2 regions of the Mesorhizobium sp. M0848 genome follow, and region 1 is predicted to be linked to the other one. Evidence: predicted binding sites of a transcription regulator. Region 1 holds the regulator's gene; the other holds the start of a gene.
The links. The regulator LexA, encoded in region 1, represses DNA repair genes until DNA is damaged. The targets are predictions, from matches to a motif close to TGTTCNNNNTGTGTTCNG.

Region 2: NKH95_RS09645 (helicase-related protein) is a predicted target of LexA. The motif match lies at 2,874-2,891, and genes of this name have one in related genera.

The regions. Positions count from the first base shown of each region.
Region 1 is NZ_JAMYOM010000013.1:93,965-99,322, reverse strand. Features, by position in the region: gene kynA (tryptophan 2,3-dioxygenase) at 1-712, shown strand, start outside; gene kynU (kynureninase) at 792-2,039, shown strand; gene lexA (transcriptional repressor LexA) at 2,451-3,191, shown strand; gene NKH95_RS16760 (ComEC/Rec2 family competence protein) at 3,185-5,358, opposite strand, start outside.
Region 2 is NZ_JAMYOM010000007.1:36,364-41,721, reverse strand. Features, by position in the region: gene NKH95_RS09645 (helicase-related protein) at 1-2,685, opposite strand, end outside; gene phbB (acetoacetyl-CoA reductase) at 3,406-4,131, opposite strand; gene NKH95_RS09635 (acetyl-CoA C-acetyltransferase) at 4,225-5,358, opposite strand, start outside.

The sequences.
Region 1 (5,358 bases):
TGACGAGATGCTGTTCATCATCCAGCATCAGACCTCCGAGCTCTGGATGAAGCTCGCTCTGCACGAGATCGGCGCCGCGATCCGCTCGATCCGCGCCGACCGGCTCGAGCCGAGCTTCAAGATGCTGTCGCGCGTTGCGCGCATCTTCGAGCAGCTGAACAATGCCTGGGATGTGCTGCGGACGATGACGCCCAGCGAATACACCGAGTTCCGCGACGCGCTCGGCCAGTCCTCGGGCTTCCAGTCCTGGCAGTATCGCGCCATCGAGTTCATGGCCGGCAACCGAAACCTGGCAATGCTCGGGCCGCACAAGCACCGGCCCGACCTGAGCGGGAAGCTGGAAGCGATCCTGGCCGAGCCGTCGCTCTATGACGAGGCACTGCTGCTTTTGGCGCGCAACGGATTCGACATCGGTGCCGATGCCAGGCGCACGGACTGGCGTGAGACGCGAACCGAGAATGAAGAGGTGCTGGTCGCCTGGCAGACCATCTACCGCGATCCGCAGCGCTACTGGATGTTCTACGAACTGGCCGAGAAGCTGGTCGACTTCGAGGACTACTTCCGCCGCTGGCGCTTCAACCACGTCACCACGGTGGAGCGCATCATCGGCCTGAAACGCGGCACCGGCGGCACGTCGGGTGCTTCGTATCTGAAGAAAATGCTCGAGGTCGTGCTGTTCCCGGAGCTGTGGACGGTCCGCACCCGGCTCTGACGTCGAAATGAAAACAGGCACACCGAGGGGACGCGCTGTGGCGGAAAACCCTTCGCGAACAACCGGGGACTGACCGACCATGAGTGGAATTCCTGATCTCGCCGCAGTCGAAGCGATGGATGCCACGGATCCGCTGCGGGCCATGCGCGACCGTTTCATTCTGCCGGAGGGGATGATCTATCTCGACGGCAATTCACTGGGGGCAGCGTCTCATGCCGTTTTCAGCGAGCTGCAGCAGGCGGCGACCCAAGAATGGGCCCAGGATCTCATCCGAGCTTGGAACACGGCCGGATGGTTCGAGATGCCAATCGAACTCGGCGACCAGCTCGGACGCCTGATAGGAGCCGCGGCCGGCCAGACCGTTGTCTGCGACACGACATCGACCAACATCTACAAGGTGCTGCACGCGGCGATGGAGATGCGGCCCGGCCGGTCGGCCATCGTCGCCGAAGGTGACAGTTTTCCCACCGACCTGTACATCGCCGAAGGCGTGGCCTCGACCCGGGATGGCGTCCTGCTGCGCCTCGCGGGTGTCGACGCGCCGACCATCGAAGAGCTGATCGACGAAAACGTCGCGGTGGTGCTGGTCAATCACGTCAATTACAAATCGGGTGAACTGCGCGACATGGCGGCGCTGACGCGCAAAGCTCATGCGGCCGGAGCGCTGATCGTCTGGGATCTTTGCCACACCGCCGGCGCCCTGCCCGTCGAGCTCGATCACGCAAATGCCGATTTCGCCATCGGCTGCACCTACAAGTACCTCAACGGCGGTCCGGGCGCACCGGCCTTCATCTATGCCGCGCAGCGCCACCACGGCGATATCAGCCAGCCGCTCAGCGGCTGGTGGGGCCATGCGCGGCCCTTTGCCTTCGAACGGGGTTATGTTGCCGGCACCGGCATCCGCCGCTTTTTGTGCGGCACTCAGCCGATCCTGTCGATGCGGGCGCTCAAAGGCGCGCTTGCCATCTGGAATGACGTCGACATGGCGGCATTGCGAAAGAAGAGTGTCGCGTTGACAGAACTGTTCATCCAGCTCGTCGAAGCCAGGTGCGGCGCCTACGGTCTCACGCTGGAGACCACCCGCGACGCGACCAGGCGCGGCAGCCAGGTGTCGTTCCTTCACGATCACGGCTATCAAATCATGCGGGCGCTGATCGAGCGCGGCGTCATCGGTGATTTTCGTGCGCCATCGACCATCCGTTTCGGCTTCACGCCGCTCTATGTCGGCTACAAGGATGTGTGGCTGGCGGTTGAGGTGCTGGAGGATATTCTGCGCACGGGCGCATGGAAGGACCGCCGTTTCGCGGTCAAGGAAGCCGTTACCTGACGCAACGATCCCCGCGATCCACCGCCGCCGCCCTCACTGCCTGGCAGATGACGGAGGGCTGAATTTCCAGCCACAAATGCCAACAGACGTTGGCGTTTTGGCTCCGTTTCGTTCACGGCAAACGAACGTCCCGAAGATTGATATCGTCCTTTGTGGAGGTCGATAGACTGATAATGCCAAGCCTTGGGTCGAGGATGAGCCACAGGTCATTAACCATAATAATTTCAATGGGAACAGGCGCATCGCCGTGCCTAGCGCCTGTTGATCGCGACCCGCTGGCAAGCGCCAAATAATTTCAGCAGCCTTAACAAATTCATTAAACTTTAAACGGTTGCAGAACACAACTGGAACAGATAGGGTTTGTTCTGGGTTTGTTTTTCGATTCTGGTTTCAGGTAACCTGGGGGCCGCCATGCTGACGCGCAAGCAACATGAACTGCTGATGTTCATCCATGAACGCCTGAAGGAGAGCGGCATTCCGCCATCCTTCGACGAGATGAAGGAGGCGCTTGACCTTGCCTCCAAATCCGGGATTCATCGGCTGATCACCGCACTTGAGGAGCGCGGCTTTATTCGCCGGTTGCCCAACCGGGCACGCGCGCTGGAAGTGCTGCGATTGCCGGACTCGATCGCGCCCGGTCTCAACGCGGCAAAGAAGTTTTCGCCAAGCGTCATCCAGGGCAGTCTCGGTCAGGGTGGCGCCCTTGGCCGGCAGATCAAGCCGGCGCCTTCGCGGATGCCCTCGCCCGGCAATGATGACGATGCGGTCTCCGCCGTGTCGATCCCGGTCATGGGCCGTATCGCCGCCGGTGTGCCGATCGATGCCATCCAGCATCAGACGCATTCGATCTCGGTGCCGCCGGACATGATCATGGGCGGCGCCCACTATGCGCTGGAGGTCAAGGGAGACTCGATGATCGAGGCCGGTATCTTCGACGGCGACACCGTCATCATCCGCAATGCCGACACGGCGAGCCCCGGCGAGATCATCGTGGCGCTGGTCGATGAAGAGGAAGCGACGCTGAAGCGGTTCCGCCGCAAGGGCGCTTCGATTGCTCTCGAAGCCGCCAATCCGGCCTATGAAACCCGTATTTTCGGCCCGGACAGGGTCAAGGTGCAAGGCAAGCTCGTCGGCCTGATCCGCCGCTACTGAGGCGGCTGTGGGTTGGCCGCTGGCTTCTCCGGTTTCTTGAAGGGTGCCAGCCCCCTTGCCTCACGAGAGTATTTGCGTTGCGTGTGCCAGGGCCGATATGGGCTGTCCACCGCGAAGCTGATCGTCGCCGGCGTGGTCGCCGATTGGCGATCGAAGAAGACCGCGGCACTGCCTTTGCGAGCCAGTTGCCGCTTGGTGATGACGAGAACCAGCGGATTGTGACAGGCGTCATACGCGGTGGCGTCATTGATGACGATCAGCTCGGCGAAGCCGCAGGCTTTCCAGGCGTCCTTGCGGTCCTCGACATAGGCAATGATCGCACCGGACATGTGCCTGGCCACGCAAACGCCTGAGGAGCAATAGAACGGCGATCCCAGCGGCAGATCAACGGCATCCGCGACATCGAATTGCCCATCGCTGTTGTCGAACACCTCTGGCACGACGATGGTTTCTGATGTCAGGGCGCGTTTCCAGTTGTCGACGGTGAATTCGTTCGGCCGTTCCCGGCTGACGGCAAGCTCGCCGCCACCGATCGGCAACGCCACCAGCCGGGCGTCTTCCGAGATTAGCACATCCGGCGTGCGCGTATCCGAGACGGTCAGCAAGCCTGCCAGCGCGAATGGCAGAGCAGCGAGCCGCAGCCAAGTTGTCGCCATTGTCGCGATGACCAGGGCAATTGCCACCAACAGGACCGACTGCTGCGAAATCAGCCCGACCCCATCGACAGGCGAACGCTCGGAGATCCAGCCTGATATGGCGATCATCATCGTCAGGCCCTTACCCATCAGGTAGAGAGCCGGCCAATCCAATCCGAAAGGCATCAACAGCGCGCTGGCGACGGCCAGGAACATGACGACGGTGACGATCGGCATTACCGCGAGATTGGCAAACAGGCTGAGCGGCGAGACACGCTGAAAATGCCAGATGGCAAACAGCGTCGTCGCGCTTCCCGCGATGATCGAGGTCATGGCAAGGCCGGTTGCCGCCAGCAGGAATTTTCGCGTCAGGAAACCGGGCACGGATCGCTTTGGCGGCGGCGGTCTTGCTTTTCCCGCGCGGTGATCCGCCCAGCCGGCATAGGCGCCGACCAGAGCCGCGGTCGCGGCGAACGACATCTGAAAACTCGGGCCGACCACCTCATGCGGCGACACCACGATGACGGCGATCGCCGAGATCGCCAGATTGCGCATGGTGAGTGCTGCTCGATCGAACAGCACGGCAATCAGCATCACCGCCAGCATGATGAAGCTGCGCTCGGCGGCAACGACGACTCCAGAGATGATGAGATAGGCCGCGATCGAGAACAGCGCGGCGGCAGCGGCATACTTCTTGACCGGGCGACGCGCGGAAAAGTCGGGAAACAAGGCGAAGGCGCCGCGCAGCAATCCCATGATGGTGCCCGCGACCAGCGCCATATGCAGTCCCGAAATGGAGATGATGTGGTAGATGCCGGTACGTCGCATCGCCTCATTGATCTCATCGGGAATGCCGGCGCGCACGCCGACGATCAGCGCCGCGGCGATCTCGCCTTCGGCGCCGCCGACGCTCGCCCTGATATGGTCGGCGATGCCTTCACGGGCATTTTCCACGCTAGAGGAAATTCGGGCCGGCAGCGGCATGTCGCCGTCATCGTTGACGACAAGCTTTGGATTGCCGAGAAAGAACCCGCTGCCACCGATGCCGGCAAAGTAGCTGTCGAAGGAGAAGTCATAGCTGTCCGGCCGCACCGGCCCGGTCGGCGGCAAGAGCTTGGCATATCCGGTGATGAGGGAGCCGGCGGTCACGTCAGCCGGGATCTTGCGTGCCGAAAGCCGCACCCGTTCCGGCGCATAGCGCAGTTTCGGTCTTGCGGTCGATGTCACGTCGATGGTCAGCCGGATACGGCCGGTTTCCATCCGGTCGAGCGAGACGACGCGGCCGGTGACTTGCGTCGAAATTTCCGAGCCCAACATTTGTGTGCCCGCACGCCACGTCTCGACCTTGGCAGCAAGCAGTCCTAGGGCGCACAAAAGTGCCGCCATGAAACACAGATGGGTCTTTGGCCATGAGCGCGAGACCAGCGCACAGATCCCCGTCAGAATGACAACCGCGACAGGTCTCGCAAAGTCGGGTTCAGCCGTCAGCGAAAAATAGCCGATCGCTCCGATCGCCAGGCAGACCGGCACCA
Region 2 (5,358 bases), on a different contig from region 1:
GTCGGGGGTGATTTCGGCGGGAATTTCGGCCGCGGTTTCCGAAACGGCAACTGCGTCCGATGCCGGCTCCGACCCTTCGACGGCTGCCTCTGCTGCGGCATCCGTTGCCGCGGCTTCCGCCGCTTCGGCCTGCTCGGCTCGTGCAGCTTCTTCCGTCGCAAGCTTCGCCACCGCCGCTTCGCGCGCGGCATTGTCCTGTGCTTCGAGCCGCGCCTTGACCTCGACGGCCGGCTTCGGCTCGGCACGATAGCCGAGACCCTTGAGGATTTCTTCCATGTCGTCGGCGGTGGCGCCGAGGATCGACATCATCGGCGGCGTCACCATGAAGGACTGGCCGTCATAGGCGCCGTCCGGGCGCTGACCGAGGCCGGGCTTCCAGTTGGTCGCCGGACGGATCAGATCCGCCAGCCGTTCCAGTATGTCGATGCGCACGGCGCGACGGCCGAGATTGCGGTAGCCGGCAAGCTTGTAGAACGTCTTGTCGAAAGCAGGGTCGATCACCACCGAGGTGCGACCCGAGGCGAGCGCATGGACCACGTCGCCAAAGCCCGGCTTGTCCTTGCCGTCGTTCTTCAGCGCCCACAGCAATGTCACCAGCCCGGCAGGCGCCGGCTTGATCAGCGCCGGCACGAAGACATGGTAGGCGCCGAAGCGCACGCCAAGCCGGCGAAGGGCGGCGCGGCCTTCCTGGTCGAGCGACTTCATCTCCTCGGCGATGTCGCGGCGGTTGATGAGGCCGAAATTCTCGACCAGCTGGAAGGCGATGCCGCGGCCGATGCCAGAAATCTGGTCGGCGTTCCTGAGGTCGACCAGCGGCTTCAGCAGCGACTCGATCTGGAAATTGACGAATCGCTCTGCACGCGCGGCGACCTTGTCGCGCGCCGGGCCGGTCAGCTGTTCGTCGGCCAGCAGCACCAGGCGCGGCTTCAGCGCGTCTTCGCCTGATACCAGCGTGCCGATCGGCGCGCCGATCCAGCGCAGCGTACCATCCGAGCCAAGCGCGATGTCGCCATTGGCCGAGGCGCCGAAGCGTTCGGCGCGCGCTTCGAACTCGGCGGCCAGCGCCTTCTGGGCGGCGGTGCGCACCGCCTTGGCGTCTTCGCCGCCGGCGGTCTGGTCGGCGGTGAAGCGGAACCCTTGCAACTCGCCGACATGGTGGCCTTCGACAAGGACGGTTCCGGTAGGACTAATTTCGGCTTCGGGCATGGTATTTTCTCTAAGGCGCCGCATGAGGACGGAAGTCCTGCGGTCTACGAAGCGTTTCGTCAACCGCTCATGCAGCGCATCCGACAATCTGTCTTCGATTTCGCGCGTCTTTTCCTGCCAGTGTGCCTGATCGGCCAGCCAGCCGGGCCGGTTCGACACGAATGTCCAGGTGCGGATCTGGGCAATGCGATGCGACAGCGTGTCGATATCGCCCTCGGTGGTATCGGCGCGGCGCACCTGCTCGGCCATGTAATTCTCGTCGACATGGCCGTAGCGTGCGAGGTCCGTGTAAATGGAAGCGATGAGGTCGGCATGCTGCGCCGGCGCGATCCTGCGGTAGTCGGGCAGCGCGCAGGCTTCCCACAGCAGCGCCACGCGCTTGGCATTGGTGGTGAGTGCGCGAATGTCCTCGTCGCGCGATAGATGCTCGAGCGCCTGTGCATCGACGGCAGGCAATGCCCGCGTCAGTCCCTCGACGGGGGCGTTGGTCTCGATCGAGCGCTTCAGCGCGTCGAGGCTGGCAAAGTCGAAATGCGCGGTGCGCCACTGCAGCACCTTCACCGGATCGAAATCGTGGCCTTCGATCTTCTTGATCAGCTCTTCGTCCAGCGGGTCGACCTGGCCGGTGACACCGAACGTACCGTCACGCAGATGCCGGCCGGCGCGGCCGGCGATCTGGCCGAGCTCGGCCGCGGTCAGGTTGCGATACTGGAAGCCGTCGAACTTGCGGTTCTGGGCGAAGGCGACGTGGTCGAGATCTAGGTTGAGACCCATGCCGATGGCATCGGTGGCGATGAGATAATCGACATCGCCGGACTGGAACAGCGCCACCTGGGCGTTGCGGGTGCGCGGCGAGAGCGCGCCGAGCACGACGGCGGCACCGCCCTGCTGGCGGCGGATCAGCTCGGCGATGGCGTAGACCTCGTCGGCCGAGAAGGCGACGATCGCCGTGCGCCGCGGCAGGCGGGTCAGCTTCTTGGAGCCGGCATAGGCAAGATGCGACAGCCTCGGCCGCGTCACCACCGAGACACCCCTCAGCAGGCGCTGCAGAATGCCATGCATGGTGGCTGCACCGAGCAGCAGCGTTTCCTGGCGGCCGCGCAGATGCAGGATGCGGTCGGTGAAGATGTGGCCACGCTCGAGGTCGCCGGCGAGCTGCACTTCGTCGATGGCGACGAAGGCGGCGTCGGTCTCGCGCGGCATGGCCTCGACAGTGCAGACCGAATATCTGGCGCCCGGCGGCTGGATCTTTTCCTCGCCGGTGATCAGCGCCACTTTGTGGGCGCCGACCTTTTCGCAGACACGGGCGTAGACCTCGCGCGCCAGCAGCCTGAGCGGCAGGCCGATGATACCACTCTCATGCGCCACCATGCGCTCGATTGCGAGATGGGTCTTGCCGGTGTTGGTCGGCCCGAGCACGGCGGTCACGTCGCGGCCCGACAGGATCAGCGGCTCGGTGTGTTTGGGCTGGATGTTCATCAACCTAGAATAAGGCTTCTGGGACCTGGAAATAAGGCTTCTTGGCCTCTGGTTGTCGGGAGCGTGACTCAAATGGCGCGTATGACAGGCGACACATAGGGATTTCGGGCGCGAAGCGAAAGCGGAATGTTCCGTCGGCGGCGAGAAGGTGGTTTTGTCAAGCTTTCAATCGGCTGCGGATTAACGGATAGAACGAGTCTGGAACGAATCGGCGACGAATCAGTGACTCCTGCAGATTCAGCTTTTGTTCACGGCTACATGTGGATTTCGCGACCGCGAGTCGCACCACATGCTGAATCGCTGAACTGGCCCGTTTGATGCTAAGAGGGCGTTGCCGTTAACCTTTGCCTGGAAACAATCACGGTGGCTTGGCGCGCCTCGACCAACATTATGAAATTGTTGATCTTTCTTAACCTGCGTTAAGCAGTTGGGCAGGCGATTCCGGCTGTCGTCGTTAACGTTCAGCTCATAGCCGGAACGAATCGGCGACGAATCGGCGATGGCGTAATTTTCCCGATTTGTTCACCTCAATATCTTGTGTTGTGAACAGTTTATCCACCGAGAATCCACAGGTTGCCAGGGAGCTTTTGCACAGGGCTGCTGCCGGCTGTTAACCTTCGCGTGCCGAATTGGGTCAGCTACGGTCGCGAGCACGTCAAAGGGACCGTGCCGGAAACGGGCCGGTGTGCCGGCCCGTCGATCTCCTACATCGCCACGTCGTCAGGCGAAGTATTGGCCACCGTTGGCCGTGATGGTCGAGCCGGTGATGAAGCCGGCATCTTCGGATGCGAGGAAGACTACGCAGCGCGCGATCTCTTCCGGTTCGCCGAGGCGACCGACGGGGATTTGCGGGATGATGCGGTCGTTGAGCACCCTCTCGTCGATCGCCTTGACCATCTCGGTGGCGATGTAGCCAGGGCAGATGACGTTGACGGTGATGCCCGCGCGGGCTCCCTCTTGAGCGAGGGCTTTGCTGAAACCGATGTCGCCAGCCTTCGCGGCGGAATAGTTGACCTGGCCGGCCTGGCCTTTCTGGCCGTTGATCGACGAGATGGTGATGACGCGGCCGAACTTGCGGTCGCGCATGCCGCTCCACAGCGGATGCGTCATGTTGAAGACGCCGGACAGGTTGGTGTCGATGACCTCTTTCCACTGCTCGCGCGTGATCTTGTGGAACATGGCGTCGCGGGTGATGCCGGCATTGTTGACCAGCACCGAGACCGGGCCGAGATCGGCCTCGACCTGCTTGATGCCGGCCGCGCAGGAATCATAGTCGGCGACCGACCATTTGTAGACCGGAATGCCGGTCTCGGCCTTGAATTTCGCCGCTGCGGCGTCATTGCCGGCGTAGTTCGCGGCAACCGAATAGCCGACGGTCTTCAATGCGATCGAGATCGCCGCCCCGATGCCGCGCGATCCGCCTGTGACGATTGCTACCTTGGTCATGCATTTCCCCTTTTTTTGATACCGCCCTGTTGTCGGGCTTGGCAGGCACTGGATACAGAACGGGCGGCTCGCGCCGCCCGGTTAGTGAGTTCTTCAGAGTGCTTCGATACACATGGCGACGCCCATGCCGCCGCCGATGCACAGGGTAGCGAGACCCTTCTTGGCGCCGCGCCGGCGCATCTCGAAGACCAGCGTGTTGAAGACACGGGCGCCGGAAGCACCGATCGGGTGGCCGATGGCGATGGCGCCGCCATTGACGTTGACGATCGAGGGGTCCCAGCCCATGTCCTTGTTGACGGCGCAGGCCTGCGCGGCAAAGGCCTCGTTGGCCTCGACCAGGTCGAGATCGCCGACCGACCAGCCGGCCTTTTCCAAGGCCTTGCGCGATGCTGGGATCGGGCCGGTGCCCATGATCTGCGGATCGACGCCGGCGGTTGCCCAGGACACGATGCGTGCCAGCGGGGTGATGCCGCGCCTCACCGCTTCCGCCTCGCTCATCAGCAGCGCGCCGGCGGCACCGTCATTGATGCCGGAGGCGTTGGCGGCGGTCACCGTGCCGTCCTTGTCAAAGGCCGGCTTCAGCTTGGTCATGGCGTCGAGCGTGGCGCCATGGCGGATGTATTCGTCCTGGTCGACAATGGTGTCGCCCTTCTTGCCCTTGAGTGTGACGGCGACGATCTCGTCCTTGAACTTGCCGGCCTTTTGCGCGGCCTCGGCCTTGTTCTGCGAAGCCAGCGCAAACTGATCCTGGTCTTCGCGGGTGATCTGGAACTGACGTGCCACGTTTTCGGCGGTGTTGCCCATGTGATAACCGTTGAAGGCATCCCACAGCCCGTCCTTGATCATGGTGTCGATCAACTTGAAGTCGCCCATCTTGACGCCGGCGCGCAGGTGCTGGGCATGGGTCGAAAGCGACATCGATTCCTGGCCGCCGGCGACGATGACCTTGGCATCGCCGGTGGCGATCTGCTGCATGCCGAGCGCAATGGCACGCAGGCCCGAGCCGCAAACCTGATTGAGGCCCCAGGCTGTGGTTTCCTTGGGCAAGCCAGCATTGATCGATGCCTGGCGGGCCGGGTTCTGGCCTTGCGCGGCGGTCAGCACCTGGCCGAGGATGACCTCGTCGACCTCGCCTGGTTCGACACCGGCACGTGACAGCAATTCCCTGATGACAACGGCACCGAGCTCATGCGCCGGGGTGGCGGCAAAGGCGCCGTTGAAGGAGCC